4 regions of the Rhizobium brockwellii genome follow, and region 2 is predicted to be linked to each of the others. Evidence: riboswitches for the same ligand, from Rfam matches in the RefSeq annotation. Region 2 holds a riboswitch; each other region holds the start of a gene.
What was found. Region 2 has a riboswitch for cobalamin ahead of bluB (5,6-dimethylbenzimidazole synthase). Riboswitches for the same ligand answer to the same signal wherever they lie in the genome.

Region 1: it holds a riboswitch for cobalamin, as region 2 does, so the genes downstream of both, fdhA (formaldehyde dehydrogenase, glutathione-independent) here and bluB (5,6-dimethylbenzimidazole synthase) in region 2, are expected to answer to the same signal.
Region 3: it holds a riboswitch for cobalamin, as region 2 does, so the genes downstream of both, cobU (bifunctional adenosylcobinamide kinase/adenosylcobinamide-phosphate guanylyltransferase) here and bluB (5,6-dimethylbenzimidazole synthase) in region 2, are expected to answer to the same signal.
Region 4: it holds a riboswitch for cobalamin, as region 2 does, so the genes downstream of both, nrdH (glutaredoxin-like protein NrdH) here and bluB (5,6-dimethylbenzimidazole synthase) in region 2, are expected to answer to the same signal.

The regions. Positions count from the first base shown of each region.
Region 1 is NZ_CP053443.1:136,323-143,666, reverse strand. Features, by position in the region: gene RLCC275e_RS32235 (LysR substrate-binding domain-containing protein) at 1-562, opposite strand, end outside; gene RLCC275e_RS32230 (DMT family transporter) at 674-1,579, shown strand; cobalamin riboswitch at 1,742-1,940, shown strand; gene fdhA (formaldehyde dehydrogenase, glutathione-independent) at 2,162-3,352, shown strand; gene RLCC275e_RS32220 (ABC transporter substrate-binding protein) at 3,429-4,235, opposite strand; gene RLCC275e_RS32215 (putative bifunctional diguanylate cyclase/phosphodiesterase) at 4,341-6,734, shown strand; gene RLCC275e_RS32210 (cysteine hydrolase family protein) at 6,815-7,344, shown strand, end outside.
Region 2 is NZ_CP053439.1:2,236,844-2,244,187, reverse strand. Features, by position in the region: gene RLCC275e_RS11235 (methyl-accepting chemotaxis protein) at 1-357, opposite strand, end outside; gene RLCC275e_RS11230 (MFS transporter) at 579-1,985, opposite strand; cobalamin riboswitch at 2,159-2,346, shown strand; gene bluB (5,6-dimethylbenzimidazole synthase) at 2,389-3,075, shown strand; gene RLCC275e_RS11220 (PhzF family phenazine biosynthesis protein) at 3,317-4,159, opposite strand; gene RLCC275e_RS11215 (SDR family NAD(P)-dependent oxidoreductase) at 4,474-5,220, shown strand; gene RLCC275e_RS11210 (DUF2865 domain-containing protein) at 5,338-6,432, opposite strand; gene RLCC275e_RS11205 (ribonuclease H family protein) at 6,683-7,216, shown strand; gene RLCC275e_RS11200 (hypothetical protein) at 7,244-7,344, opposite strand, start outside.
Region 3 is NZ_CP053439.1:2,401,723-2,409,066, reverse strand. Features, by position in the region: gene RLCC275e_RS12050 (hypothetical protein) at 1-197, shown strand, start outside; gene RLCC275e_RS12045 (DUF4242 domain-containing protein) at 240-512, shown strand; gene RLCC275e_RS12040 (DUF1127 domain-containing protein) at 602-823, shown strand; partial or broken gene RLCC275e_RS12035 (adenylate/guanylate cyclase domain-containing protein) at 927-2,224, shown strand; gene RLCC275e_RS12030 (chloride channel protein) at 2,254-4,044, opposite strand; cobalamin riboswitch at 4,299-4,693, shown strand; gene cobU (bifunctional adenosylcobinamide kinase/adenosylcobinamide-phosphate guanylyltransferase) at 4,921-5,430, shown strand; gene cobW (cobalamin biosynthesis protein CobW) at 5,435-6,484, shown strand; gene cobN (cobaltochelatase subunit CobN) at 6,489-7,344, shown strand, end outside.
Region 4 is NZ_CP053439.1:3,920,274-3,927,617, forward strand. Features, by position in the region: gene nrdF (class 1b ribonucleoside-diphosphate reductase subunit beta) at 27-1,001, opposite strand; gene nrdE (class 1b ribonucleoside-diphosphate reductase subunit alpha) at 1,089-3,293, opposite strand; gene nrdI (class Ib ribonucleoside-diphosphate reductase assembly flavoprotein NrdI) at 3,272-3,676, opposite strand; gene nrdH (glutaredoxin-like protein NrdH) at 3,691-3,912, opposite strand; cobalamin riboswitch at 4,176-4,402, opposite strand; gene RLCC275e_RS19295 (heavy metal translocating P-type ATPase) at 4,664-6,916, opposite strand; gene RLCC275e_RS19300 (MerR family transcriptional regulator) at 6,988-7,344, shown strand, end outside.

The DNA of each region.
Region 1 (7,344 bases), on a different replicon from region 2:
TGCGATAGGTCGCAATCGGCAGGGGATTGATGTCGTGCAGCCGGTGGACCATCGACGTCACCCAGACTGTGGGATCAATGCAGATGACCTCGCCTTTCGTCTCATCGCTCCAATCGAAAACGACGGCCAGATCGAGTTCGCCCCGCTCGAGGGCGGCCAGGTTGCGGACGGTATAATCGCAGGACACGGTCACCTCGACGGCCGGGTGGCGTACGGCGAAAGCCGCGAGCGCCGCCGGCAGTACCGTCTGGCTGTATTCCTCGGGAATTCCGATACGCACCGGTCCATCCAGCGGTTTGCTGCGGATCGTCGCGGCGGCCTCGTTCAAAAGGTCGATGATCCTGCGGGCGTAGGGCACCAGCTGTATGCCTTGGCGTGTGAGCAGCACGCCGCGGGCGCCGCGCTCGAACAGCGTTTCCCCGATCGTCTGCTCCAGCCTCTTGATCTGGCTGCTGACGGCCGACTGCGTCCGCCCGATGCGCTGAGCGGCCGCGGAGAAGTTCGACGTCTCGGCGACGACAAGAAAGGTTCTCAGCAGGTCGCTCTCAATCGGCTCGTGCATGTCCAGCCATAGAAAAAATCGATGATAGCTATCTCTACTATTCGTTTGTCTGATGTCAATTCTGGGCGCACAAATGGCCCGCGTTCGACTTCCTTCTTTGAGAATATCTGCGTGACAATTGAAAATCCGGCCAGACGCCTCGCAGGCAGCGAGCATGAGAAGGGTGTGCTTCTCATCGTTGCCGCGACACTTGCCTGGAGCGCGAGCGGCGTCTATTCGCGTCTCCTGACGACCGACGTATGGACGGCGATCGCCTGGCGATCGTTGTTCGGTGGCCTGTTCCTGCTGATCCCCTGCCTTTTCCTCGAAGGGGGTATTTCACGGCAGCAATGGCGTTCCATCTTCCATCCGTCCAGCCTTGCGATGATCGCCTGCCAGACCTTCAGTCAGGGCTGCTTCATCGGGGCGCTTTACATGACCACCGTCGCCAACGTGACGATGATCTATGCGACCGCGCCCTTTATCGCAGCGTTGTTCGGCTGGCTCATCCTCAGGGAGAGGGTTGCCAGGCGGACGCTGATTGCCGGCGGCATCTCGCTCCTCGGCGTCGCGGTTATCGTCGCCTCGTCGATCGGCGGCGGCACCGGATGGGGCGACCTGCTGGCACTCGGCATGACGGCGTCCTTCGCGCTCGTCATCATCATTCCGCGCATCAGTCCCGACGTGCCGAGCCTGCCGCCGACCGTGGTCAGCGCTTTCCTGACGCTTGCACTCTTCGCGCCGTTCGGTTCGGTCGGCTCGCTCGACCTGCACAACTGGGTCGTTCTCGCTGCCTTCGGCGCGACCAATTTCTCCCTGGCGCTGGTGCTCTTCCTTGCCGGGGCGAAGCGGATGCCGCCGACCGAGGCGGCGCTGATCGGCACGATGGAAATCGTGCTCACGCCCTTCTGGGTCTGGCTGTTGTTTTCCGAAGAGCCGCCCGTCGCCACTTTTTTCGGCGGCGCGATCATCCTCGGCGCGGTGATCTGGCACACAGCCATCGACGTCAGCCGCAGCCGGCGACCGCATCGCGCCTAAAGCCTTTAGGCGGCGATCAATCTTCCGGGACGATCCGGAAAACCGCCGTATTCGCGGGATCAATTATTTCCCCTGCGCAGCGAGCCATGGCGACTTTGCCGACTGTCGTCTTTGAGTTGCACCCATGTCGTTTTCTTGATCGCTGTTTTCCGTCAGGCATGGTTTGCTTGTGGTGTTCAAGGCGCTATCTCGCAAACCGGCGAAATGGACCATCGGCAAGCCGGTCGACGCCGGCGCTGCCCCGCAGCGGTAGAAGAACTGAAATCCTCAAGGAAATCGCCGGATGGACATCCGGAAAGATATCGAGATGGATCGAAAGGAGATTCTGGAGCTGGAAACCAGCTCTTGGCAGAGCAAATCGACGGATTGCAGGCAGACGAGCACGAGCGGAACGACCGAAAGCCATGGCGTTTACTCCTCTTCTCCATTCAATCTGTCCCTTTTGCAAAATCCGAATATCGCCCGATGCGGCGGTATCCTCGTGTTGTGGACACCGGGCTGCAGAGGAGGCAGGCCGGAGGGAAGGTTGCCATCGGCTGCATCGGTTGCAGATCGAGGCATTCAAACAAGTGGGAGGAATTCATGAGCAAAAATAGAGGCGTCGTCTATCTCCGGCCGGGCAAGGTTGAAGTTCGCGACATCGACGACCCGAAGCTGGAAGCGCCCGACGGCCGCCGGATCGAACACGGCGTCATTCTGAAAGTGATTTCTACCAATATCTGCGGCTCCGATCAGCACATGGTCCGCGGCCGCACGACGGCGATGCCGGGCCTGGTCCTTGGTCATGAAATCACCGGCGAGATCATCGAGAAAGGCATCGATGTCGAGATGCTCGAAATCGGCGATATCGTCTCAGTGCCTTTCAATGTCGCCTGCGGCCGCTGCCGCTGCTGCAAGTCTCAGGATACCGGTGTCTGCCTGACGGTAAATCCGGCCCGCGCCGGTGGCGCCTACGGTTATGTCGACATGGGCGGCTGGATCGGCGGACAGGCGCGCTACGTCACCATTCCCTACGCAGATTTCAACCTGCTGAAAATCCCTGATCGGGACAAGGCAATGGCAAAGATCCGGGATCTCACCATGCTCTCCGACATTCTGCCCACCGGCTTCCATGGTGCAGTACGTGCGGGCGTTGGCGTCGGCTCGACCGTCTACGTCGCAGGCGCCGGCCCGGTCGGCCTTGCGGCTGCGGCTTCGGCTCGCATTCTTGGCGCTGCAGTCGTGATGATCGGCGATTTCAATCAGGACCGTCTGGCGCATGCGGCAAAGGTCGGTTTCGAACCGATCGACTTGTCGAAGAGTGACCGTCTTGGCGACATGATCGCGCAGGTCGTCGGCACCAACGAAGTGGACAGCGCCATCGATGCGGTCGGCTTCGAGGCCCGCGGCCACTCGGGCGGGGAACAGCCGGCGATCGTGCTCAATCAGATGATGGAGATTACCCGTGCCGCCGGTTCGATCGGTATTCCCGGCCTCTACGTCACCGAGGATCCGGGCGCCGTCGACAATGCCGCCAAACACGGCAATCTCTCGCTCCGCTTCGGCCTCGGATGGGCCAAGGCGCAGTCCTTCCACACCGGCCAGACTCCGGTGATCAAATACAATCGTCAACTCATGCAGGCGATCCTCCACGACCGGCTGCCAATTGCCGATATCGTCAACGCCAAGGTCATCCCGCTCGACGATGCCGCCAATGGATATGAGAGCTTCGACCAGGGAGCGGCGACGAAATATGTCCTCGATCCGCATGGCGAGGTGGCGAAAGCCGCATAGCGCTTATGACTGCAGACATAGGAATGGCCGGGCGAAAACCCGGCCATTCCACATTTCTCCAAAATTGGCCGGCGAACTACTGGATGCTGAACGGGAAATATTTTGCGTTGATCATGTCGTAGGTCCCGTCCGCCTGGATGCTCTTCAAAGCTTCGTTCAAGCGCGTCAGACGCTCCTTGTCATCCAGGCGCAGCGCTATACCGGCGCCTTCGCCAAAATAGGTGACGTCGACCAGATCCGGCCCCTTGAACTCACAGCAGCTTCCCGCCTTGGTGTTGGCAATCCAATCGTAGATGGCCAGTTTATCCTCGAGGATAATGTCTACGCTCCCATCCGCCAGACCCTTGTACAATTCCGGCGATGACCGAAACACCGTCTTTTTCATTTCCGGATAAAGATGGTTGGCATAGGATTCCTGCGCGGTCGACGACGTCACCCCAAGAATTTTGTCGCTGAGGGCGGCGGGGCTGACATCGCTGATCGACGAGTCCTTCCGGGCGATGAACACCGACGGGCTGTTGTAGTATTTTCCAGTGAAGGCAACCTTTTGACGCCGCTCAAGGCTCATCGACATGGATGAGATAATCGCGTCGTATTTGTCGGCAACGAGATCGGGGATGATGTCGTCCCACTTCTCGATGATGAATTGGCATTCGAACTTGCCGACCTCGCACAGCGCATTGGCAATATCGATATCAAAGCCCTGAAGCTTGTTGTTTGCATCGAGATAGTTGAAGGGCGGAAATGCACCTTCGACGGCAATTCTCATCGGCATGCGATCCTGCGCAGCCACCTCGAGCGGCGCGGCCGCCGCCAAAAAGACGCCGATCCCGCCCGCCATCAGCGCTCCGCGCAGTATAGTCTGAATGGATATGCGCAACATCGTCGGGAGCTCCTTGGGGCATAGTCGATCTCGCACCATAGTGGGCCGGAGCTTTTAATTCTACGTGAACGCTTCTTTGTTAGCGTCGACGAATGCGCCCGTGTCGTGGTGTTCAGGGGTCTAGGCTTGCAGATCGTTCTTCCTTCCAGCTCCAATACGTTTCAGCAATCCTGGATTGCTTCGGGAAGAATTCTGTTTCTGATTGCTGTCAGCGGGCTTGGAGCGATCGGGCTTGTCGTACTCTCGGCGCTCTGGGCAGGAACCGAAAGCGATGCTGCCGCCCTCGATCGACAGCGCCAGCTTGTGAATGCCCGCCTGCTGGAGCAGGTCGATCAAGTCGCGCATGTTATCGGCCAGTTCGGCAACGGCTATCTCACGCGTGTTTATCCGGCGGCCCGGTCAAGCGGAGGTTCCTCCAGCCTCGATGCGGTTCTGACGGCGGCGGCCGGGAGTGCGATCAGCCAGACCACAATGTCCGCCTTCGGCTACGATCAGGCTTTTGTCGTCGACGAGAAGGCGCAACTGCTGATGCTGGCGGACGCCCAAACGGAAAAGCGTTACCGTTGGATGAGGCCTCTCTTTCTGCCTCTGCTTCAGGATGCCCGCCTTGGGGTGAGACAAGGCACGGTTTCCAACGAACGAACGCCGTCCTCAATGGAAAGCCGCCTTGCGAGCCCAGGACGCTTCAACACTGCGCTCGCCAATCTGATGCGGCTGGAAGGTCGGCCGACGATCGTCGGCGTCGTCGCCATCAACGAACCCGATGAGGGGCAACGGCAGACGATGCGGCAATTCCTGATCGTCGTGCGGTTTATCGATGGTGCGGCGCTGGACGAATTGAGCCGGCAACAGGGTCTCAACGGCGCACGCTTCGCGCGAACGGCCGATGCCGACGAAAACGAAGTTGCGTTCCAGATTGACGCCACGGCGAACGGCGAACCGATCGGCTTCATCGTATGGCGGCCCGATCTTCCGGGCTCGAGGGTGATCGGCCGATTGATGCCGGCGCTTTCGATTGCCGCCTTGGTGATCGCGATCCTGTTCTCGGTCTTGCTGGTGCGCCTGCGAAGCAGTCTCGGCGAGTTGAAGAAAAGCGAGCTGCATGCAAGGCAGCTTGCCTTGCATGACGTACTGACCGACCTTCCCAACCGCGCTTTGTTCGCCATGAGGTTCGACGAGTGCCTGGCCGAGACGCAGAACTCGACCGAGCGCTCGGCGGTCGCACTTCTCGACCTCGATCGCTTCAAAGCGGTGAACGACACGTTCGGTCATGCCGCCGGCGATGAACTCATCAGGATGGCTGCGGAGCGGATCCGCTCCCTGCTTCGTCCGGGCGATACGCTTGCCCGACTCGGAGGCGATGAATTTGCCCTGCTTCTCCGGGACATCAAAGACCATGACCACGTTTTGCCGGCAATATGCGAAGCGATCGTTGCCGAACTCGGCAAACCCTTCCCGCTCTTGAGCGGCGAGGCGGTCGCGCGCGTCGGCGGCTCGATCGGCGTGACCGTCGTGCCGGATGCGGGGCGGAATGCCGATGACATCATGCGCTACGCCGACGTCGCGCTTTACCAGGCAAAGATGGGGGGCAGAGGCCAGTGGCGTCTCTATTCACCGTCCATGGACGGCGGCCGGAATGCGCGCGACATTCTCAAGAACGAATTGCGGGAAGTTCTGGCCAAAGGCATGGCCTCATCCGCTGATGGTCCACACTCCGATCCGATTGTAAACAGGCCGGATTTCGGGTCGCTCGAGGTCTATTACCAAACGGTCCATCGCCCTGAGGCCGGATACGCGGCGTCGGGCGCGGAGGCTCTGGTGCGTTGGCGTCACAGTCAGCGCGGTCTACTGACGCCCGCCAGCTTCATCCCCGTCGCCGAGGAGGGCGGCCTCATCGACGCGCTCGGTTTCTGGGTCTTGCGCGAAGCCTGCAGAGCTGCCTGCAAATGGCCGGAGGAGACATTCGTTGCGGTCAACGTGTCTCCTGCCCAGTTGAGAAGACCAAATTTTGCCGAGGAAGTCTTCGCCGTGCTTGAGGAGAGCGGCCTGAAGCCCTCCCGGCTCGAGCTCGAACTCACAGAATCCTCGCTCATCGAGGACAACTCGGACGTCTATACGGTGCTGAAGTCGCTGCGCAGCCGGGGTGTTCAGGTTTCGCTGGATGATTTCGGAACGGGCTTTTCATGCCTCAGCCATCTGCTGCGCTTCGATATCGACCGCATCAAGATCGATCGATCCTTCGTCTCGCAGCTCGGCACGAAAGCCAACGGGGCGGCAATCATCGGCGCCATCGTCGCGCTCAGCCGCAACCTCGGTATCTCGACGACGGCCGAAGGGGTCGAAACGGAATATCAACGCGACTTTCTGGCCGCCCTCGGCTGCACCGACCTCCAAGGGTACTTCTTCTCCAAACCGGTTCCTCTTGGCGACCTTGACAGTTTCGGGAAAGCTGAGAGCGCCACTGGGTTACTGACGACCGCCCGAGGCGCCGTCGCGTGAGCGGCGTCGGATCTTCCGAAGGTTAGGGGAACTTTCGCCCCGCGTCGCGGTTGACGCGCGAAGACCGAATGGAGGATGTGATGGGCGAGGTCGGGGAGTGGCGGCACCTTTGCGTCGACATGCAGCGGATGTTTGCCGAAGACACGCCGTGGCACGTTCCCTGGATGGCACGGATCTCTCCCCAGATCGCAGAGCTGGCCGGGCGGCACCCGTCGCGAACGATCTTTACCCGCTTTCTGCCGCCCGAGCGTGCAGATGACATGCCGGGGAAATGGCGGGATTATTACCGGAAATGGTGGATGATGACGGGCGAACATCTTCCCCGCGGCTTCATCGATCTCGCCCCATCGCTGGCATCACTGGTTCCGCCGGCAAGGCACTTCGACAAACGCACTTATTCGCCTTGGATTGACGGCTGCCTTCATCCGACCCTTCAGTCGGAGCGGGTCGATACGCTTGTGATAACGGGCGGTGAAACGGATGTCTGCGTGCTTGCCACGACGCTCGGCGCAATCGATCTCGGCTATCGGGTCATCGTGCTGAATGACGCCGTCTGCAGCGGCGCCGACGATACGCATGACGCGTCATTGGAACTTCTGCACGATCGGTT
Region 2 (7,344 bases):
CTTCGCTAGATCGGCTGCGGCGGGCAGACCGCTGATGCCATCGCGCGCCCAGGTGTCGACGGCGGCGAGGTCCGCATTGAATGCGGCAAATTGGACGAGGTCGAGCGAGGGGTCGTCGCGGTAGAGCGAATAAGCTTCGCGAACGGCGTTCGCCTTGCCCCATTTCACGCCGCCAGCGGCCACGGATGCAAACTGCTCGGCATCCTTGGACCAGTTCGCCTTGGCGCCATCGATTAACGCGCGCGTTTCATACATCCACGTATAGGTGGCTAAAGCGGAAATGCCGCAGAGATTGACGGCAACGATGATGGCCGCCAGCTTGGCTGTCAGAGGCAGCGTCTTCAAAAAATGGAACATTCCGCGGGGGCCTCGAAATGCGGCTCAGTCGGATATGTTTTCGACCGGCGTATCAATACGGGCATCACGCTGGCGGTCGCATCATGGACGCTCATGCCCATGCTCTCGCTGCAACCCAAAACGCGCAAACGCAGTGTGTATTTTATGTGTGAATAAATCATAAAGTAGAATTGGACGATCTCACCTCGCTCATCGCGAGGCGCATTCCCGCCACAAGTAATCTAGGAGCTATTTTCCGCCACGGCCTCTTCGGGCTCGGCGTGCCGGCGCTTGCGGCCGCGCGCCGTCAGTTCCGCGCCGGCATCGTGCGGCAGGCGCAGGAAGGTGATGCAGGCCAGCGCCGAAATCGCCGAGACGCTGAAGAAGGCGATGTGGAAATCCGAGACCAGCAGCTTGCCGTCGTGGAAGCTACTGGAAATTTCGAGGATGCCGCCGGCGATCGCCACACCCATCGCCATGGAGATACGCTGGGCAACGGCATTGATCGCGGTTGCCTGGCTGCTGTCGGCATCATCGACGTCGCCGAAGGCCATGGCGTTGACGCCCGAGAAAGCCATGGAGCGGAACAGACCGCCGATCAGCAGGCAGGCCATGATCAGGAACAGCGGCGTTTCGGCGGTGAACAGGCCGTTGATGCCGAGGAAGATCGCCGCCAGCAAGGTGGTGAGCGAGATCACCGTGCGGAAGCCGAAAGCATTGAATGTGCGCGAGGCGGCGAATTTCGAGCCCATGGAGCCGAGCGCGCTGACGAAGGTGACCGAGCCCGATTGCAGCGGCGTCAGGCCGAAGCCGAGCTGGAGCATCAGCGGCATCAGGAAAGGCAGGGCGCCAAGTCCCATGCGGAAATTCGAGGCGCCGAGGATTGCCGCCCGGAACATCGGGTAACGGAACATCTTCGGATCGAGAAGCGGATAGGGCACGCGGCGGGCATGCAGGAGGTAGAGGAGGCCGGCAAGGACGCCGATCGTAACCGTGACATAACCGTAGATAACGGGCACGGCCGGCAGGCTGATCACCGACAGGCCGAAGACGAAGCCGGAGAAGCCGATGCCGCAAAGGAAGAAGCCGGGGAAATCCATCGGCCGCGGGCTGCGCGGCTCGACCGCCGGCAGGAAACGGGTGACGAGGATGATACCGAGCACGCCGATCGGGACGTTGATCCAGAAGATCCAGTGCCAGGTGAGGTAGGTGGTGAGGAAGCCGCCGATCGGCGGACCCATGATCGGACCGATCAAAGCTGGAATGGTAAGCCAGGCCATGGCATCGACGAGTTCGTGACGCGGCGTTCCCCGGACCAGCAGCAAGCGGCTGACCGGCGTCATCATCGAGCCGCCAGCGCCCTGGATCAGGCGTGAGATGACGAAGGCCGTGATCGAGTTGGAAAAGGCGCAGGCGATCGAGCCGATCATGAAAACGACGATCGCCATGCGGAAAATGTTACGCGCGCCGAACCGATCGGACATCCAGCCGCTGATCGGAATGAAGATCGCCAGCGCCACGAGATAGCTGGTGACGGCGAGCTTCAGCGCGATCGGCGAGGTGCCGATATCGGCGGCGATCGCCGGCAGGCTGGTGGCGATCACGGTCGAATCCATCTGTTCCATGAACAGGGCGACCGCAAGGATCATGGGCGTGAGGCGGGGCACGGGCAACCAAAATGCAAAGAGAAAAGTGCGGCGCCATGGGCGTCGGTCAGGATCGGTTTGTTTCTAAGGCAGCGATGCGCCTCTGTCCATGAAATCGATGTCGCATGCAGCGTGTCGGCGGCATGAGGGCCGGCTTGCCGCCGCCGCGCTTTCCTGAAATAGATGCGCCGTCAGGTGCCCGCCGTCCAGGCGGGAGAATCGGGAATCCGGTGCAAGGCCGGAACGTGCCCAACGCTGTAAGGCCGACGCTTGCCGCTTCATCACGCCACTGGCTTCTTGCCGGGAAGGCTGCGGCAGACGGATGACGCCGAGTCAGAAGACCGGCCTGGCTAGATAGACCGATCCGCGCGGACGGCGGGGCGGTTGCGTTGTTGGGGATTTGACGATGCGACCCTTTGATGAGGATGCCCTTTCGGCGGCGTCCGGTTTTTCCTTGGCCGAACGCGAGGCCGTCTATCACGCGATCATGACGCGGCGCGACGTTCGCAGCCAGTTCCTGCCCGATCCCTTGCCGGATGACCTTGTGCGGCGGCTGCTGACGGCGGCCCATCATGCACCCTCCGTGGGCTTCATGCAGCCGTGGAATTTCATTCTGGTGAAAAGCGCAACCGTGCGGGCGCGCGTCCGGGATGCTTTTGCGAGGGCCAACGAGGAGGCGGCGCTGATGTTCGAAGGCGAACGGCGGCGGGCCTACCGCTCGCTCAAGCTCGAAGGCATCGTCGAGGCGCCGCTCGGCATATGCGTGACCTGCGATCCTACTCGCAGCGGCAGCGTGGTACTGGGGCGCACGCACAATCCCAGGATGGATAGCTATTCCACTGTCTGCGCCATCCAGAATCTCTGGCTTGCGGCGCGGGCGGAAGGGGTCGGCATCGGCTGGGTCAGCATCTTTCATGAAGGCGACCTGAAGAGCATTCTCGGCATACCCCAGCATATCGAGGTGGTCGCCTGGCTCTGTGCCGGTTTCGTCGACCGGCTCTATGACGAGCCGGAACTCTCCGTCAAAGGTTGGCGGCAGCGGCTGCCGCTCGATGAACTCGTCTTTCATGATGGATGGGGACTGAACACCTAGGGCAGTGCGGTTGAGCATGGCCTCAATCGCACAGTCACGCCATTGACAGTCAAGGTGAGCAAACCGATGTCGGTATCGTCGACGCCGTGCGAGGCCGAGATATCTTTGTTCCCTTATGCCGAACTCGGCATAAGGGATTTATCCCGAGTCCGAAACTATGCCGAGCCCACCAATTATCGAGGAACTTTCAGTAGGCAGGAAAGCGCCAATTGCAGTCATCGGCCTCAGGCCGATGACTGTCTTAGAGGATAGCTTTTCCGTTTATGCAGGTAACGACATTGCCGCCAACCCAAACATCTTCGGATTCGAGCCGGACATGTACCCGCCCTGACCTGCCCAAGACCGTCCCTTGCGCAGCGATGTATGAAGGCGGAGCGAGATTTGCGGAAATGAGCCATTTTGCCAAACCCGCATTTAGGCTACCAGTGACTGGGTCTTCGTAACCAGCGGCGGTGAAGGCGCGGACCTCGAAATCCACGCCATCGACGTCCCCCAAACATGGTGCAATCAGGCCTACCCTTAGTCCGGAAATACTCTTGTAGTTCGGACGGACACGTAGGACATCGTCTCTGCTTTTCAGGAGCAAGGCCATCCAACCGGGACCGTTGTCTACCCAACTCGCATCGACTATCATCTCAGGTGACAGACTTAGACCGCTCATAACTCGTTTCATTAGATCGTTATCGATATGTCCAGTCTTGATCAAATCTGGAGCCAGAAATGAGAGGATATCGTCGTCTCTTCTGATCCGGATCAAACCCGCCTCACATTCCTGGATGACAACTGGCTGCTTTGGCTTTCCGCCCAAGGTCAGCCATGCGTGGCAGCTACCCAAAGTCGGGTGTCCGGCAAAGGGTAGCTCCTGATGTGGCGTGAAAATTCTGACGCGATAATCAGCATCCGGGACCGTCGGCTTTAGGAGGAAGGTCGTCTCGCTTAGATTGGTCCAGTTGGCAAACTTGGCCATCGTTGATGTATCAAGATCGTCCGCATCCACTACCACCGCAAGTGGATTTCCACCCATTCGCTCCGAGGAAAAAACATCAACCTGTTGAAACGATAGCTCTTTAAGATTGCTGTTCATAGCATCTCCTACTGTTCGTTCGCTAATGGCGTGCGGCAATGTCTATACACAAGGGGCTGCAGAATGCCTTTCGGAGTAACGGATGCAGACAAAGATTTTCGCTTCGGGCCATACCCGGTCTTCCAAAGCGTTCAAATTACGCCGAGCTTTTAAATCCTTGATTACCGGAAATCTCGGGCTTTAGGGAATGGGCTCGGCATAGTTTCGGACTCGGGATAAATTCCTGACCTTCACATCGATACGCTGAAGGAGAAATCCCGGAATTTCCAATAGATATTCGGCTATCGGCGGCTCAATCGGAGGATAACGGCCCAATGAACATGATCGACTTGAAGGAACGGATCATCGTGATCACAGGCGGTGCGCGCGGCATCGGCTACGCCATCGCAGAGCGCGTCATCCAGTCTGGTGGCAAGGTGGCCATCTGGGACCTGAACGAAAACATGGCGAAGGACAGCGCTTCCGCTCTCGGATCTGGCACGGTCGCTTTCAGCGTCAACGTCGCAGATCCTGTATCAGTGAAAAACGCGGCGGCGACGACCGAGGAGATTTTTGGCCGTATCGACGGCCTCGTCAATTCCGCCGGGATTACCGGCCCGGTAAAGCCCACGATCGAATACGACTTCGGTGAGTGGAAAGACGTCGTCGATGTCTGCCTCACCGGAACCTTCAATTGTTGCCGGCACGTCGTTCCGGTCATGTTAAAGCGCGACTACGGGCGGATCGTGAACATCTCCTCGGTTGCGGGCAAGGAAGGAAATCCGAACATCGCCGCCTACAGCGCAGCGAAAGCTGGTGTGCTGGGCTTCACCAAGTCGCTTGGCAAGGAACTCGCAAAGACGGGAATCGCGGTGAACGCGGTAACGCCGACCACAGCAAAGACACCTATATTGGACGGGCTGACATCCGAGTTTATCGAATATATGCGCGTCCGCATTCCGCGTGACCGTTTTGTTGAACTTCATGAGATCGCTTCGATGGTCGTCTGGCTGCTCTCCGAGGAGAACTCCTTCACGACCGCATCGGCGTTCGACCTGAGCGGCGGTCGTACGACCTACTGACCATGCTCAAGCGATCCGCATTCACATCCCGCCGCACGTTCACGTGACATCGCCGTCATCTCATCCACCCTGGGAGGACGCCGCTATGGCTCGGCCACCGCCGTGCCAGCTGTTCGATCACTGCTGCTGTTGCGGCTGCGGACCTGACGTTGCCGGATTGGCGAGGTCGATCGAGCCCTGATCGCCGGCCAGAAACTGCGGGCCGACCTGACGGACGCGGTTCTGCGTCGGATCGTAGGGGCGCTCGGGAACGGATGGTTGCGGCGCGGCGGCTGCGGCATCTTTCGGGGGATTGGTGCGGATGGTGGTGATCGAGCCCAGTTGCGGCGGTTCGCTTACCGCCTGCTTGCCGCGCATCTCCTCGTAGTAGGCGGTGAGATTGCAGGCGCAGGTGGACTTTTCCCCGGGCGTGCGGTTCTTGTAGGCAAAGGCATTTTTCATGGCGCTGTAGGGCGTACCCGTTGCAACCGAGATCATGTTCGAGGCTTCGGTGCTCGTCACGTCACGATAGAACAGTTCGGTCTCGATGCCCGGGCACATCTTGGCGCAGGTCTGGGCGTCGCGGCCGAAATCGACCGACGTGGCGTTCGAGCTGATCGGGAAGAAGCCGCCGTCGCAGCTGCGCACGCACATGGTGCTGACCGGTGAGAGCATCTCGGCCCGCGGCACGCCGTAGCGCGGATCGACCTCTTCACCGCCGCCGAGCGGAATGAAGGTATCGGTGCGCATCGCCTGTTCTTCGACGCTCGGAGCCGGTTCGTTGGCGCTGCGATCGCTCGGGGCATAGAAGTTTTCGCTGCTGCAGCCATTGCGGTCGAGAGCCGCGACCAGTTCGCGGCGTGCGCCGTCATCGGCGCCGTTCTGGCCGGCCAGTTCGTTGCGGCGGTCCTGGAGATAGCGGATATTGTCGATCATGCGGGCTTCGGACTGCGAGAGTTCGGCGCAATAATCGGCATTCTCGCCGCCGATCACGACCATGCTACCCGAGGTGCAGTCATTGCTGCGCAGCTCGTTGCGAACCTTGCGCAGCTCAAGGTTCTGTTCGGCCATGGCGCTGGAATATTGGCGCGCCACCGGGCCGTTGCCATTGCCGATCGATCGCGGCAGGTCGGCAAGGCGGCCGCGCAGGTCCTCACAGACGGCGCTGCTTTGCGCGGCGGCAGGCGCCGCAAGGGCAAGGAGAAGGGCAAGAGACAGGTTTCGGCGTTTCACGGCGTCGTCCCGGAATGAGCAAAGAATCGATCGGTCGATTGCGGCGTTGATCGCCGCGGGTTTCTCTTAGGGTATTTCTCTTAATAAGCTGGAATAAATACTTAGCGTATTTTCGCGATTTTATCCAGCGGACAGCCAGAGACCCAGTATTCGACTATGAAGATGCTGCCGGTGATAATCAACGAGGCTAAGTGCTCCACTCCAATCTCCTCAGTCGCTTGGGGAACGTACTCATATCCGGACGTCGAAAATGACAGGTATTGCCAACGAACTCAGCTCCCCCGCAACGACAGTCGGGCTGCCGGAAACCCAACACGGCTTCCACGTCTTCGTGGACGGTTGTTATGAACCCGGTTCTGGGCACGGAGGCTGGGCATTCGTCGTCTATCGCGATGCCGCGGAAATCGCGTCCGGCTTCGGTGGGGTCGAAGATTCCGCTAATAATTCGATGGAATTGACCGCCGTCCTCAGGGCGGCAATCTGGATCAACAGCGAGGCCGCTGGCGAACATGCGGTCATCTGGTCCGATTCCATCTACGCCGTCACAGGCTGCAACATCAGGCGACATATCTGGAAGAACAACGGCTGGAAGAAACGCAGCCCGAACGGGAATGGCCGAAGCCGAACGATCGCCAATGCGGAACTCTGGAAAGCGGTCGATCTTCAGCTCTCGCAGAACCGGCTGATATCAGTTGCCTGGTGCAAGGGCCATTCCGGCATTGCCGGCAATGAACGCGCGGATGAGCTTGCGGATAGAGGACGGCTGTCGATATTGAACACTTGATATGTGCGCGCGCTATCGCGACGGCAACTAACCAGTCTTGCCGGGCATACCGTAGACGACGAACACCCCGCAGAGGATGACAACGGCCGTTGCTTCGCAGACGGTCACGACCACTGCCAAAGCGGCCC
Region 3 (7,344 bases), 160 kb from region 2:
AACTTGTCGCTGTCGAATACATCACGACCAAAGGTCCCGCCAATCTCGGCGGCCAGCTGTTCAGTTTCCCGAACGCCCCGAACCGCTACGGCCTTCCGGCTTTCTACGAGTTGCACGTCTGGGCATGGAAGAACAATCCGAAGGGACCGTTCGCCGACATGAACCCTGACGTCAGCTGCCGGCATGCGCACGGTTGATGAAGCTCCAGCTCACTCGAAACATCATGAAAGGATAAAACAATGCCGCAATTCGTTGTCGAACGAAACATTCCAGGTCTCGGGGACATGGACAAGGAAACTCTGCGCGAGATCTCGGCGAAATCCAACGCCGTCGTAGCGTCCCTCGGCGAACCCTATACCTGGATCACCAGCTATGTGACCGGGGACAAGATGTACTGCGTTCATGAGGCCGAGAGCGCGGAAGCGGTCTATCGGCACGCGGAAAAGGGTGGCTTTCCGGCGGATCGGGTGACGGAGATCACGACGCTCATCGGCCCACATTCGGCGCGCTAGGATGTCGGAACCGGCCGGCGAACGAGTCGCCGGCCGGTTCTCCGGGTTGCGATCTTGCCATTGGCACGCGCAAATTCATGGGGATCACAATGAACGAGAAGCTCTTATCCGGCGCGGTCGAGCTGCGACTGCGCAAAGTGATGGCGCTGCTTACCTCTCCGCTGCGCGCCCTTGTCGTCTGGCGGCGCAGGCGATCGGCGGCAAATCGGCTTGGCGCCTTGCCAGATCACATGCTGAAAGACATTGCCTTGTCGAGGGGCGAAATACCCTTCGTCGCCTCCCAGGATGCAGACTGGAGCAGGTTCCGCTAGCGTCTCGTGGCGGGCGTCCGCATCGGGCGTAAAACCTCGCAATGCGTCGATACCGGTATCAATCTCTCTGCCATCTGCCCCGCGGTTGTGGTGGCAGAGTTCGATGGCTAGAAACATCGGTTTGGCCGGGCTATCACTGGATGTCGTGGCGACCCGGTTCGGATTGCCGCCCATTTGCCCGATTTGCCATCATAAGATTGTGGCGGCTCATGTGGAGGTTTAAAAATTAGCAATCATATTCAGTGGCTTATAGAACATGGAATCACAGCCGAGCATATAGCCGAGCTGATAGCCGGATTGTGCGATCGGTTGATCGCGGATGGCTTTCCGATCTGGCGGGGAAGCATTTCAATGCCGTCAATTCATCCCATGTATGGCGGCGTCTCGGCCAATTTCGTGCGCGGCGGTGCGACTACGATCGAGAATGCCGAATATGGCACTGCGGGAGTGCTGAATTTCGAGAAGACCCCGATCTATTTTCTTTTGGGCCGTGGCGAAACGTCAGGTCGCTGGAACATCGCCAAGGGTGAGGGTGTCGATGACTACCCGCAGCTTGCGGAATTCGCGCATAGCGGCGGCACGGATCACCTGGTCAGCCTGCTGGAGTTCCCGAAGGAGGCTGCGCTACGCGGAGTCAGTCTGTCTCTCACAAGCGACAGGCCGGGCGGATTTTCTGATGATCAACTTGCGATCGTCGCGAAGCTCTTCCCGGCGCTGGGGCTGGCTTGTTATCGTATCGCGGCAACGAGAACCGCATCGGATATCCTCGCCGTCTATACAGGCGCCAAGACAAGTGCACGCATCCTCGCAGGCGATATTCAGAGGGGAAAAGGAGGGGCGATCAATGCGGCGATCCTGCTTGCGGACCTGCGAAACTTCACGGCGCTGACCGAGGTTTATCAGCCGGGCGAAATCGCCGGGTTTCTGAATGAACATTTCGAGCTGATCGGCTGGCATGTCGAGGAAAATTCGGGTGAGATCCTCAAGTTCATGGGTGATAGCGTGCTGGCGATCTTTCCGACCGATGCTGAAGATCCGCAAAAGGCCTGCATGGCCGCTCTGGCTTCAGCAAGGAATATTCTAGAAGCCAACAAGGTGCTGAACGGTCAGCGGAGGAATGATGGAGGTCCTGACATCGGCGTCGATGTCGTGCTGCATCTCGGCGAGGTCTTCTACGGAAATATAGGCGCACGCGGCAGGCTTGATTTCACGGTGATCGGCAGCGCCGTCAACGAGGCTTCGCGCCTCGAAAAACTATGCAGCACGCTCGGACATCACCTTCTGATGTCGGAAAGCTTCGCCGTCACCTGCGCCGTCGCCAACGAATGTCTGGGGTCCTTCGAGTTGCGGGGGGTTTCGAAAGCGGTAAACGTGTTCAAGCTCGCCGACGCCGTATCTTGAAGCGTAGATCCGATCGGCGCGACGACGGATCAGATCTCGCCTGAGACCTCGCGACGGCGGCGGTCGAGTTCTTCGCTGTAGCGGCGCAGCGTATAGCTTTCGCTGAGCTGGCCGATCACCTTGCGTTCGATCAGGTTGTTGACGACGGCGAGTGCTTCGCTTTCGCTCTTGTCGAAGATCGCCGCCGCCTGCTTGGCATTCATCTGCGGCTGCAGGAAATCATTGCGATAGCGGATGAAATCGGCAAGCGTCTTGCCCTCGTCCTGCGCATCGGTCGGATTGGCGTAGATCTCCGGAACCAGCACGAGGCCTGCATATTTGTCGCTCTCCTCGACGAGGATGACGCGCTGGGTCGAGCCGATCGGGAAGGCCTTCTTGAACTGCTCCAGCGTGATGCCCGCCTTTGCGGTCTTGACGTCGGCGCGCATCAGCTTGTCGACCGTCAGATTGCGGATCCATCCGACGTCGTGGGCGCTGCGGATGCTTTCTCCGCGCAGATGAAAGCGCCAGGTGGCGAAGGAGTAGCCGAAGGTAGAGCGCACGACGAGCGACGAGGTGATGACGGCAGCGAGCACCAGCGCCGTGATCGGGAAATCGCCGGTGATTTCGAGCGCCAGGAACGTCATGGTCAGCGGCCCGCCGATGACGGCGACGGCAAGCGAACTCATGCCGACCACGGCATAGATGACCGGCGTCAGCGTCGCATCGGCGAAATAGGGGCCGCAATAGGCGAAGAGCTTGCCGAGCAGGGCACCCATGAACAGCGAGGCGAAAAACAGGCCGCCCCTGAAGCCGGAGCCGATGGAGATCGCCGAGGCGAAGGATTTCAACAGGAACAGCCCGATCAGCGTCGGGATCGCCACATCGCGGGAGAGGTTGAGATGCAGTGCGCCGTGGCCGGCCGAGAGCACCTGCGGCGAAATCATCGCCAGCAAGCCGACGACGATGCCGCCGAGAGCCGGGCGGAAGGGCGGGGCGATTGCACTCTTGCGTGCCAGTTCCTCGATGAAGGCGACGCCCTGCATGATCAGGATGCCGACGCCGGCGCAGAAAGCACCGAGCAGCAGCGCCGGGATATAGTCGGCCGGAACGACCGAGCCGAAGCTGCCGATATCGATGGTGAAATCGCTGCCGGCAAGCAGCCTTGCGATCAGGGTGGAGACAAGGGCGGAGACGACGACAGGCGTCAGCGAGACGATCGTATAGGTGCCGATGATCAGCTCGAAAGCATAGAAAGCACCGGTCAGCGGCGCGTTGAAGGCGGCGGCAATGGCGCCGGCTGCGCCGCAGCCGACGAGGATGCGCAGATCCGGCCGGCGCAGTTGCAGCTTCAGGCCGAATTTCGAGGCGAGGCCGGCAGCAAGCTGGGTGTAGCCGGCCTCAAGGCCGACCGAGGCACCGAAGCCGTTGGAAATCAGGTTCTGCACGGCAACGATGATGCTGTCGGTCAAGGACAGACGGCCGCCATGCAGGGCATTGGCCTCGATCGGGTCGACCATCGGCTTTTTGCGCCTTTTCGCCAGCACGAAGAGCAGCAGGCCAAGCAGGATGCCGCCGATAACGGGCGCGCTGAGCAGCAGCATCTTGTTCTCAATTTCGGACCCGCTCAGTCGCTCGCTGTCGGCGATGCCGAAGACCAGCTGGTGCAGTTCGTTGGACACGTAGCTCATGCCGGTGACGGCAAGGCCAGAGGTGATACCGACGACCGCGCCCGCCAACGACAGGCCGACCTCGCTGCGGCGGGTCAGCGCGCGCAGCCGTCCCGGATCGAAGAAAACACGCAGCGCGCGGAAACGGCGCCGATCCAATTTCATAAGCATGGTGAGACAACTAGGCAGAGAGAGGCCCGGTCAAGGGCGAAGGCGCAGTCCGCTTGCGACCTAATTGCGGCGAAAAGCCGGCGCGGGGGATAAATATTTATGACGTAAGTCTCTGATAAATGAAGATAATGTTGGTAGAGTTAGTCGTGTTGCCGTGAGTGTCCCAACTCGCCAGCTTTTGACCGGTCTTCAGCGCTGGTTGACTTCACCTCTGAGCTTGCCTAACCATCCCTGCTAACGGATGGTCGACTGACCATCCTGACATAACGGATGGTTCCGGATCGGTGTACGCCCTTCCGGATGAAAAGGGAATGTGACGGGGCGGACCCAAGCCGGGCGCCTTCATCACAGCCGACCCCGCGACTGTAGAGCGGTCAGGGTCTTCCATCCGGCACTAAGCCCTTCCGGCCGGCGGCTTGCAATCATGCAAGCGGGCGGGACGGGCGACATGCCGGAAAAGCCACTGGATATGCATGGTGATCAACCGGGGTCGGACGCCTCTCAATCTACGAATCGTCCACCTTTTCACTGATGCAGCCGGGAAGGCGAGGATGATCCGCTGGCACGATCAGGGCGACCGGTTTCCGGTCCGCCCCGATCGCGGCCGATAACCGCGAGCCAGGAGACCTGCCATGCGTGCCGGGCGAGAAGCCCACACCTGGGCACTATGCCCGTTGCCAGCACGGAGGTTGTCTTGGCTCAACGATTGAATTCGGCGCAGCCTGGTGCGGCGCATGCCACGCCTCCAAGTAGCGCTGCAAGAGGAGTGTTTTCGGCCGCTTATGTCGAATGCTGGGGTGTCACACCCTCAGTAGCCGAGAAAGGTGCACTCGGAACAAGCCACGGCTATGCACTCTCCCTGAGGGGCGTTTGAGTATGACCGCCACCTTCATCCTCGGCGGCGCACGTTCCGGCAAATCCCGGTTCGCCGAAGACCTCGTGACGGCGACCGGCCTCGACCGTCACTATGTCGCGACCGGCCGTGCATGGGACGAGGAGATGCAGGCGCGCATCGCCCAACACAAGGCTGATCGCGGTCCGTCCTGGACGACGCATGAGGAGCCACTCGATCTTGTCGGCAAGCTCACCGCCATCGACGGACCGGGCCGCATCGTGCTGGTCGACTGTCTGACGCTCTGGGTCACCAATCTGATGATAGAGGAGCGGAACATGGCGGCGGAATTCGCCGCCCTTGCCGATTTCCTGCCCGCCGTGAAAGCGCGGCTCGTTTTCGTTTCCAATGAGGTCGGTCTCGGCATCGTGCCTGACAATCGCATGGCGCGGGATTTTCGCGATCATACCGGCCGTTTGCACCAATCGATCGCGGCGAAGGCCGCCGAAGTTTATTTCATCGCGGCAGGCCTGTCGCTGAAAATGAAGGGTTAAGTCCATGAACCAGCAGAAGATTCCTGCAACCGTCATCACCGGCTTCCTCGGTGCCGGCAAGACGACGATGATCCGCAACCTGCTCACCAATGCCGGCGGCAAGAAGATTGCGCTCATCATCAATGAATTCGGCGATCTCGGCGTTGACGGCGACGTGCTGAAAGGCTGCGGTGCGGAGAATTGCACCGAGGACGACATCATCGAGCTGACCAATGGCTGCATCTGCTGCACCGTTGCGGACGATTTCATCCCGACGATGACGAAGCTGCTCGAGCGCGAGCAGAGGCCCGACCATATCGTCATCGAGACTTCTGGTCTTGCCCTGCCGCAGCCGCTGGTCGCCGCCTTCAACTGGCCCGACATCCGCACCCATGTGACCGTCGACGGCGTCATCACGGTGGTCGACAGCGCCGCCGTTGCCGCCGGCCGCTTCGCCGACGACCATGATGCCGTCGATGCGCGCCGCGCCGAGGATGAATCGCTCGATCACGAGAGCCCGATCGAGGAGCTGTTCGAGGACCAGCTGACCTGCGCCGACCTCATCGTGCTCAACAAGACAGACCTCATCGATGCTGCGGGCCTTATCAGGGTGCGAGACGAGGTCGCCTCCCGCACGGTGCGCAAGCCTGTGATGATCGAGGCGCGGAATGGCGAGGTGTCGGCTGGCATTCTGCTCGGCCTCGGCGTCGGCACGGAGGACGATGTCGCCAATCGCAAGTCGCATCACGAGCTGGAGCATGAAGACGGTGCGCCGCACGACCATGATGAATTCGACAGCTTCGTCGTCGATCTCGGACCCATTGCCGATCCCGCCGGCTTCGTCGAAGCGCTGAAGGACATCATATCAGCCCATGACGTGCTGCGTCTCAAGGGTTTCGTCGACGTTTCAGGCAAGCCGATGCGCCTGCAGCTCCAGGCCGTCGGCAGCCGCATCGACCATTATTTCGACCGCGCCTGGGTAGCCGGAGAAAAGCGCGGCACACGCCTCGTCGTCATTGGCCTGCACGAAATGGACCAGGGCGCGGTGAGGGCAGCGATCGAAGCGCTGGCATAGACCGATGCATCTGCTTCTGGCCCAGCAGGGAACGATCAGCGACGGCGAGGAGGCAATCGACCTCGGGCAGACGCCGGGCGATATCCTGTTCCTGTCGGCGGCCGACAGCGAGCTTGTAGCGATCGCCGCCGCCCATCGCGATCGCGGGGCGGGGCCTTCGCTCCGGCTCGCCAGCCTGATGAGCCTGAAGCATCCGATGTCTGTTGATACCTATGTCGAGCGCACGGCGCGGCATGCGAAGCTGATCATCGTGCGTGCGCTCGGCGGCGCCAGCTATTTCCACTACGCGCTGGAAGCGCTGCATGCGGCGGCGGCGCGTTCAGGTGCGCTGATCGCGGTGCTACCGGGTGACGCCAGGCCTGATGCGGGGCTGGTGCCTTTCTCCAATATTGACCTCGACGATCTCAACGCGCTCTGGGCCTATCTGATCGAGGGCGGCGATGCCAATGCGCGGGCCTTTCTCGATTATGCCGAGGCGATGTTGTCTGGCGCGGAGAAGCCGGCGGCGGCTGTGCCTTTGATGAAGGCGGGTATTTGGTGGCCGGGGCGGGGGTTGATCGGGGTCGAGGAGTGGCTGCGGGTTGTTGCGGAGGTGTCTTTGGGTGTGGTGCCCGCCTTATCCGCAGAGATCGAGATACCCCCCTCTGTCCTGCCGGACATCTCCCCCACAAGGGGGGAGATTGGCAAGTTGCCAGGGCTTCCCATAAAAGAACCGTTTGAAGATGCAGCACCTTCGGCTGGGGAGATGGAACGAGACCTATCATCCCTGATCTCCCCCCTTGTGGGGGAGATGTCCGGCAGGACAGAGGGGGGTACCTCAGGTTCGACGGAAGAGGTGGAATTCGAACCCACATCTCGCC
Region 4 (7,344 bases), 1.7 Mb from region 2:
GATAAGAGGCAGACGGCGATCAAGCCTCAGAAATCCCAGTCCTCGTCCTCGGTCGCGACAGCCTTGCCGATGACATAGGAAGAACCGGAGCCGGAGAAGAAGTCGTGGTTCTCGTCGGCATTCGGCGAAAGTGCCGACAGGATCGCCGGATTGACCTTGCAGGCTTCAGCCGGGAACAGCGCCTCATAGCCAAGGTTCATCAGCGCCTTATTGGCATTGTAATGCAGGAATTTCTTGACGTCCTCGGTCAGCCCGACGCCGTCATAGAGCGCCTCAGTATATTTCGCCTCGTTGTCATAGAGTTCGAGCAGCAGCTCGAAGGCGAAATCCTTGATCTCCTGCTTCCGCTCGTCGCCGAGGCGTTCCAGCCCGCGCTGGAACTTGTAGCCGATATAATAGCCGTGCACCGCCTCGTCGCGGATGATCAGCCGGATCATGTCGGCCGTGTTGGTCAGCTTGGCGCGGCTCGACCAGTACATCGGCAGGTAGAAGCCGGAATAAAACAGGAAGCTTTCGAGGAAGACGCTCGCAACCTTCTTCTTCAACGGATCGCCGGAGCGATATTGCTCCATGATCAGCGCTGATTTCCGCTGCAGGAATTCGTTCTCCTCCGACCAGCGATAGGCATCATCGACATCGGGCGTCGAGCACAGCGTCGAGAAGATCGAGGAATAGGAGCGCGCATGCACCGCCTCCATGAAGGAGATGTTGGAAAGCACCGCCTCCTCATGCTGCGTCACCGCATCCTCCATCAGCCGGATGGAACCGACGCCATTCTGGATCGTGTCGAGCAGCGTCAATCCGGTAAAGACGCGGATGGTCAGCTGCTGCTCGACCGGCGTCAACGTCGCCCAGGAAGGAATGTCGTTCGAAAGCGGCACTTTCTCCGGCAGCCAGAAATTGCCGGTGAGCCGGTTCCAGACTTCGAGATCCTTGTCGTCCTCGATGCGGTTCCAGTTGATGGCGCGCACGCGGGAAGCGGGTTTGACTTGCATGTTCATCGGATGGTCCTTTTCGGGCGTCGGCATCTGCATGGCGAAGGGAACTGCGGAACCCTCCCGCTTCTTGCAGCGCCAGCGGCAATCAAATCACAGCGTACAGGATACGCAGCCCTGCACCTCGGTGCCGGACAGCGCCATCTGGCGAAGGCGAATGTAGTAGATCGTCTTGATGCCCTTCTTCCAGGCATGGATCTGGGCCTTGTTGATGTCGCGTGTCGTTGCCGTGTCGCGGAAGAACAAGGTCAGCGACAGGCCCTGGTCGACATGCTGGGTCGCCGCCGCATAGGTGTCGATGATCTTCTCCGGCCCGATCTCGTAGGCATCCTGATAATAGTCGAGATTGTCGTTGGTCATGAACGGCGCCGGATAATAGACACGGCCGATCTTGCCTTCCTTGCGGATCTCGATCTTCGAGACGATCGGATGGATCGAGGAGGTCGAGTGGTTGATATAAGAGATCGAGCCTGTCGGCGGCACCGCCTGCAGGTTCTGGTTATAGAGGCCGGAGGCCATCACCGCCTTCTTCAACGCCACCCAATCTTCCTGCGTCGGAATGTGAATGCCTGACGTCTCGAACAGCGCCCTCACCGTCTCCGTCGCCGGCTCCCAGAGCCGGTCGGTATATTTGTCGAAATATTCGCCGGAGGCATATTTCGAGTTCTCGAAGCCCTTGAAGCTCGTGCCGCGTTCGACCGCCAAAAGGTTCGAGGCGCGGATCGCGTGATAGGTCACCGTATAGAAATAGATGTTGGTGAAGTCGACGCCTTCCTCGGAGCCGTAGAAGATGCGTTCACGGGCGAGGTAACCGTGCAGGTTCATCTGGCCGAGGCCGATCGCATGGCTCTCGTCATTGCCCTTCTCGATCGAGGGAACCGAGGAGATGTGGCTCATGTCGGAGACGGCCGTCAGCGCCCGGATCGAGGTCTCGATCGTCTTGCCGAAATCGGCCGAATCCATTGCCGCGGCGATATTCAGCGAGCCGAGATTGCAGGAAATATCCTTGCCGAGATGTTTGTAGGAAAGGTCGTCACGATATTCGCTCGCCTCGCTCACCTGCAGGATTTCCGAGCATAGATTGCTCATCGAAATACGTCCGGCGATCGGGTTCGCCCGGTTCACCGTGTCCTCGAACATGATGTAGGGGTAGCCGCTCTCGAACTGGATTTCGGCAAGCACCTGAAAGAATTCGCGCGCCTTGATCTTCCTCTTGGAGATGCGGGCATCATCAGCCATCTCGCGGTATTTTTCCGTCACCGAAATCTCGGTGAAGGGCACGCCATAGACGCGCTCCACGTCATAGGGCGAGAACAGGTACATATCCTCGTTGTTCTTGGCGAGTTCGAAGGTGATGTCGGGCACGACGACGCCGAGCGACAGCGTCTTGATGCGGATCTTCTCGTCGGCATTTTCGCGCTTGGTATCGAGGAAGCGCATGATGTCGGGGTGGTGGGCATTGAGATAGACGGCACCCGCGCCTTGGCGCGCACCGAGCTGGTTGGCATAGGAAAAACTGTCTTCGAGCAGCTTCATCACGGGGATGATGCCCGAGGACTGGTTCTCGATATGCTTGATCGGCGCGCCCGCCTCGCGGATATTCGTCAGTGACAGCGCCACACCGCCGCCGCGCTTCGACAATTGCAGCGCCGAATTGATCGACCGACCGATCGATTCCATATTGTCCTCGACACGCAGCAGGAAGCAGGAAACCAGTTCACCGCGCTGCTTCTTGCCGGCGTTGAGGAAGGTCGGCGTTGCCGGCTGGAAGCGGCCGGAAATGATCTCGTCGACCATGTCGCGGGCAAGGGTCTCGTCGCCGCGCGCCAAGGCCAGCGCCACCATACAGATGCGGTCCTCATAGCGCTCGAGATAGCGCTTTCCGTCGAAAGTCTTCAGCGTATAGCTGGTGTAATATTTAAAGGCGCCGAGGAAGGTCGGGAAGCGGAATTTCTTGGCATAGGCCTGGTCGAACAGGTCGCGTACGAAGTTGAAGGAATACTGGTCGAGGACCTCCTGCTCGTAATAGCCCTCGGTCACGAGGTAATCGAGCTTTTCCCGGAGATTGTGAAAGAACACCGTGTTCTGGTTCACATGCTGCAGGAAATATTGCTTGGCAGCCATTCGATCCTTGTCGAGCTGGATCCACCCCTCGTCGTCATAGAGGTTCAGCATCGCATTCAGAGCGTGGTAGTCGAGCGTTTCCGCCGCTTTCAAAGGACGTTCGCTGGCGGGATGAGCAAAAGTGTTATGCGGTTTTGCGCCCGCATCCCGCGTCAGAGGTGTTCCTGTGTCCAAAACCGTTCCATTCCGTGTTTGACGTTGGCGACGTCGTCTTCCGTGCCCAGCAGCTCGAACCTGTAGAGGTACGGCACCTGGCATTTCTGCGAGACCACGTCACCGGCGAGCCCGTAAGTCTCGCCGAAATTGCTGTTGCCCGCGGCAATCACGCCGCGGATGTGTCCTCGGTTTTCCGCTTCGTTGAGGAAACGGATCACCTGCTTGGGAACGGCGCCCTTGCCGCCGTCGCCGCTATAGGTCGGCACGATCAGCACGAAGGGTTCGCGGATATGGAACGCGTCTGCGCCAACTGGCGGAATGCGCGCCGCGCGCAGTCCGAGCTTGGCGACGAACCGATGGGTATTCTCGGATCGGCTGGAATAATAGACGATCAGGCCCATCGCTTGTCCTCAGGTCAGGAGAGCGCGCTGATCATGTCGGGACGGAAGCCCGCCCAATGCTGCTCGCCGGCGATGACCACAGGCGCCTGCATATAGCCGAGGCTGCGGACGCGATCGAGCGCTTCGGCATCCTCAGAGATATCGACGATGTCATAATCGACACCCAACCGGTCGAGGGCGCGGTAGGTGGCAGTGCACTGGACGCAGGCAGGCTTGCTGTAGACGGTGATGGTCATCATGTTCCTCGTGATTCAATGGATTCCGGACGAAAAACGGGGATCGGGCGCCTTGCAGCGTCCGAGGCAAAACTTGGCAATCAATCTGATTAGGGCGGCGCTTCAGGCGCCGGGCATTATCCCTTGCAGGATCTGTGCGGGCGGCGGTTTTGATTCTCTCGACATGACTTCAACCCCGAAGTGCTCATGCGGACGTTCGGGGGCAGCGCAACAGATGCGGATTTAATCCGCCTGACATGCACAACCTTCCGGACACCCCGCACGTGGACGTTTCGCTCAAGGCAGGTCTCCTGGCTTGCGGGTCGAAGCACCCTGCCCCCAGCCTTCCCAAAGCATCATGCCTCAGTGACCTGAAATCGGACAGTTGCTCGCCGCTTACAGTTGCGGGGGCAGCTCCGGTCTTGTTTTGCCTTCATGGCAAAACGCACCGTATTCCCGTCTTAGCCCGCGATCCTGACGAATCGAAGGAACCTTGAACACAAGATATAGTACTCGAATCAAAGTTGACGTCAACGGATGGTTTGTGCGTCGCGTTACGGCATGTTTGAAATTGCTACATTCCTGTGAAAAACATGGATAACAGCTGGTTAACAGCGGCAGGCTGTGGAGAAGCCTGCCGAGCCAGGAGCCGGCATATACCGGCTCTCCAGGAATCGATTAGGCGCTCAGGCGCGAGTCGTTGCGGCACTCCGCAACACCCGGGCGGCCGCCACCATGTTGACGAGCGCCGGACGTGTGAAAGAAAGAAATGCTATATCTTTATTCGAAGCAGCCGCAGTGCGTTGATCGTCACCAGCACGGTGGCGCCGGTATCGGCGAGGATCGCCGGCCAGAGCCCGGTAATGCCGGCGATCGTCGTCACCAGAAACACCGCCTTCAGCCCAAGTGCGATGGTGATATTCTGCAGGATGTTGCGCATCGTGCGTTTGGAAAGTTCGATCATCCGCGCCACATCGCCAACGCGTCCGTGCAGCACGGCTGCATCCGCCGTCTCCAGCGCCACATCGGTGCCGCCACCCATGGCGATGCCGATATCGGCAGCGGCCAGCGCCGGAGCGTCGTTGATGCCGTCGCCGACCTTGGCGACGACGAAGCCCTGGCGCTTCAATTCGCCGACGACCCGCTGCTTGTCCTCGGGCATCATCTCACCGCGCCAGTCGATGCCGAGCATGCCGGCAACGGCTGCTGCCGTCCGCTCGTTGTCGCCTGTCAACATCATCGCCTTGACGCCTGCTGATTTGAGGGCAGCGAGCCCAGCCTCGGCATCCTCACGCGGCTCGTCGCGCATGGCGATCAGGCCGGCCGCAACACCGTTGACGAGCAGCACCGACACGCTCTTGCCCTCGTCGTTCAGCGCCGTGATGCGTGCATCCTGTTCGGCGCTGAGCGTCCCGCGCTCGCGGGCGGCAGGCGGCGACAGCAGGTCCAGCGTCTCACCGCCGACTTTGCCGCTGACACCCTTGCCCGGCAGCGCCTCCAGCTCGAAGGCCGGCGGCACGGGAACACCATCGGCCTTGGCACGGTTGAGGATCGCCAGCGCCAGCGGATGGCTGGAGCCTTGCTCCAGCACCGCCGCACGCGACAAGACCTGCGCCTCGCTCAGCCCGAACGAAATGATGTCAGTTACCTGAGGCTTGCCTTCCGTCAGCGTGCCTGTCTTGTCGAAGGCGACCATCGTCACCTTGCCGAGCGTTTCCAGCACCGCGCCGCCCTTCATCAGCAGCCCGCGCCGCGCACCGGATGAGAGCGAGGCGGCGATTGCCGCCGGCGTCGAGATGACGAGCGCGCAGGGGCAGCCGATCAAAAGGATGGCAAGGCCCTTATAGACCCATTCGCCCCACGGCCCAGCAAACAGCAGCGGCGGAACGACCGCGACCAGCGCTGCAACGACGACGACGCCGGGCGTGTAATAGCGCGAGAACCGATCGATGAAGCGCTCGGTCGGCGCCTTCGATTCCTGCGCCTCCTCCACCAGCTTGACGACGCGGGCGATGGTATTGTCGGCTGCAGCCGCCGTGACGCGAACCCTGAGCACCGCGTCGCCATTGACCGTGCCGGCAAAAACGACGGCATCGACGCCCTTGCGCACCGGCGTGCTCTCGCCCGTCACCGGCGCCTCGTCGATCGCGCTCTCGCCGGAAACAATGATGCCGTCGGCCGAGATTCGGTCGCCTGGACGAACCATGATGATGGCGCCGACCGAAAGGCTTTCCGCCGGCACCTCCCGCGGCTGCCCATTGTCTTCGAGCAGCGCGGTCTTCGGCACCAGCGCTGTCAGCGACTGGATGCTTTCGCGCGCCTTGCCCGCTGCCACCCCTTCCAGCAGCTCGCCGACGAGGAACAGGAACACAACGGTTGCCGCCTCTTCGCCGGCATTGATGATGACGGCGCCGACGGCGGCGATCGTCATCAGCATCTCGATCGAAAACGGTGTGCCTGAGAGAGCTGCCATGACGGCGCGCCGCGCGATCGGCACCAGCCCGATCAGCATGGCGACGATGAAAGCGTAGGACGCGATCGCAGGCACCAGATGGCCGACGGCATAGGCGGCAACGAGTGCAGCACCCGAAAGGATGGTCAGCCGGCCCTTCCTACTCTGCCACCAGGGACCGGCCATCGGCGCATGGTCGTGCCCGTGCAACCCCTCGATTTCCTTCTCGCCATGGTCGTGAGAATGGTCGTGGTCATGACTTGCATGATCATGGTCATGGCCCGCGTGATCGCGGTGATCGTGTCCATGGTCGTGACGATGCTGCGAGCTGTGGGCATGCGCAGGCGCAGCGTTTCCGGCAAGCGGTGCGACGGAATAGCCGAGCCCGGTCACCTTCTTCTCGATCGCCTTGAGATCACTGCTGCCATCGTGCCGGACGGTCATCGTGCCCGCCATCACCGAAACGGAAACATCGGCGACGCCCGCCACGCGCCTGACCGCCGTATCGATCTTGGTTGCGCAGGAGGCGCAATCCATGCCGCCAACCCGGTATCGTGTTTCGCCCTCAGCCATGATCCGCTTCCTTGTCAAATAGAAGCATCTCTCCTACATCCTCTAGCGACTAGAGGTGCAAGAGGAAAATCATGAAAAAGATCACGATCGGTGAAGCCGCGCGCCAGAGCGGCGTCAAGGTGCCGACGGTGCGCTATTATGAAAGCATCGGCCTGCTCGTTGCCCCGAGCCGCAGCGAGGGCAACCAGCGCGCCTTTGAGCCCGCCGATATCAGCCGCCTCGCCTTTATCCGCCATGCCCGCGAACTTGGCTTCGAGATCGAGGCGATCCGCACGCTGCTCACCCTGCAGGACGATCCGCACCAGTCCTGCGCCTCGGCCGACGCCATCGCCAAGGCCCGCCTCGTCGAGGTCGAGCAGCGCATCCGCAGCCTGATGGCGCTGAAGGCCGAGCTGGAAACCATGGTGGAAGGCTGCGGCCACGGCCGC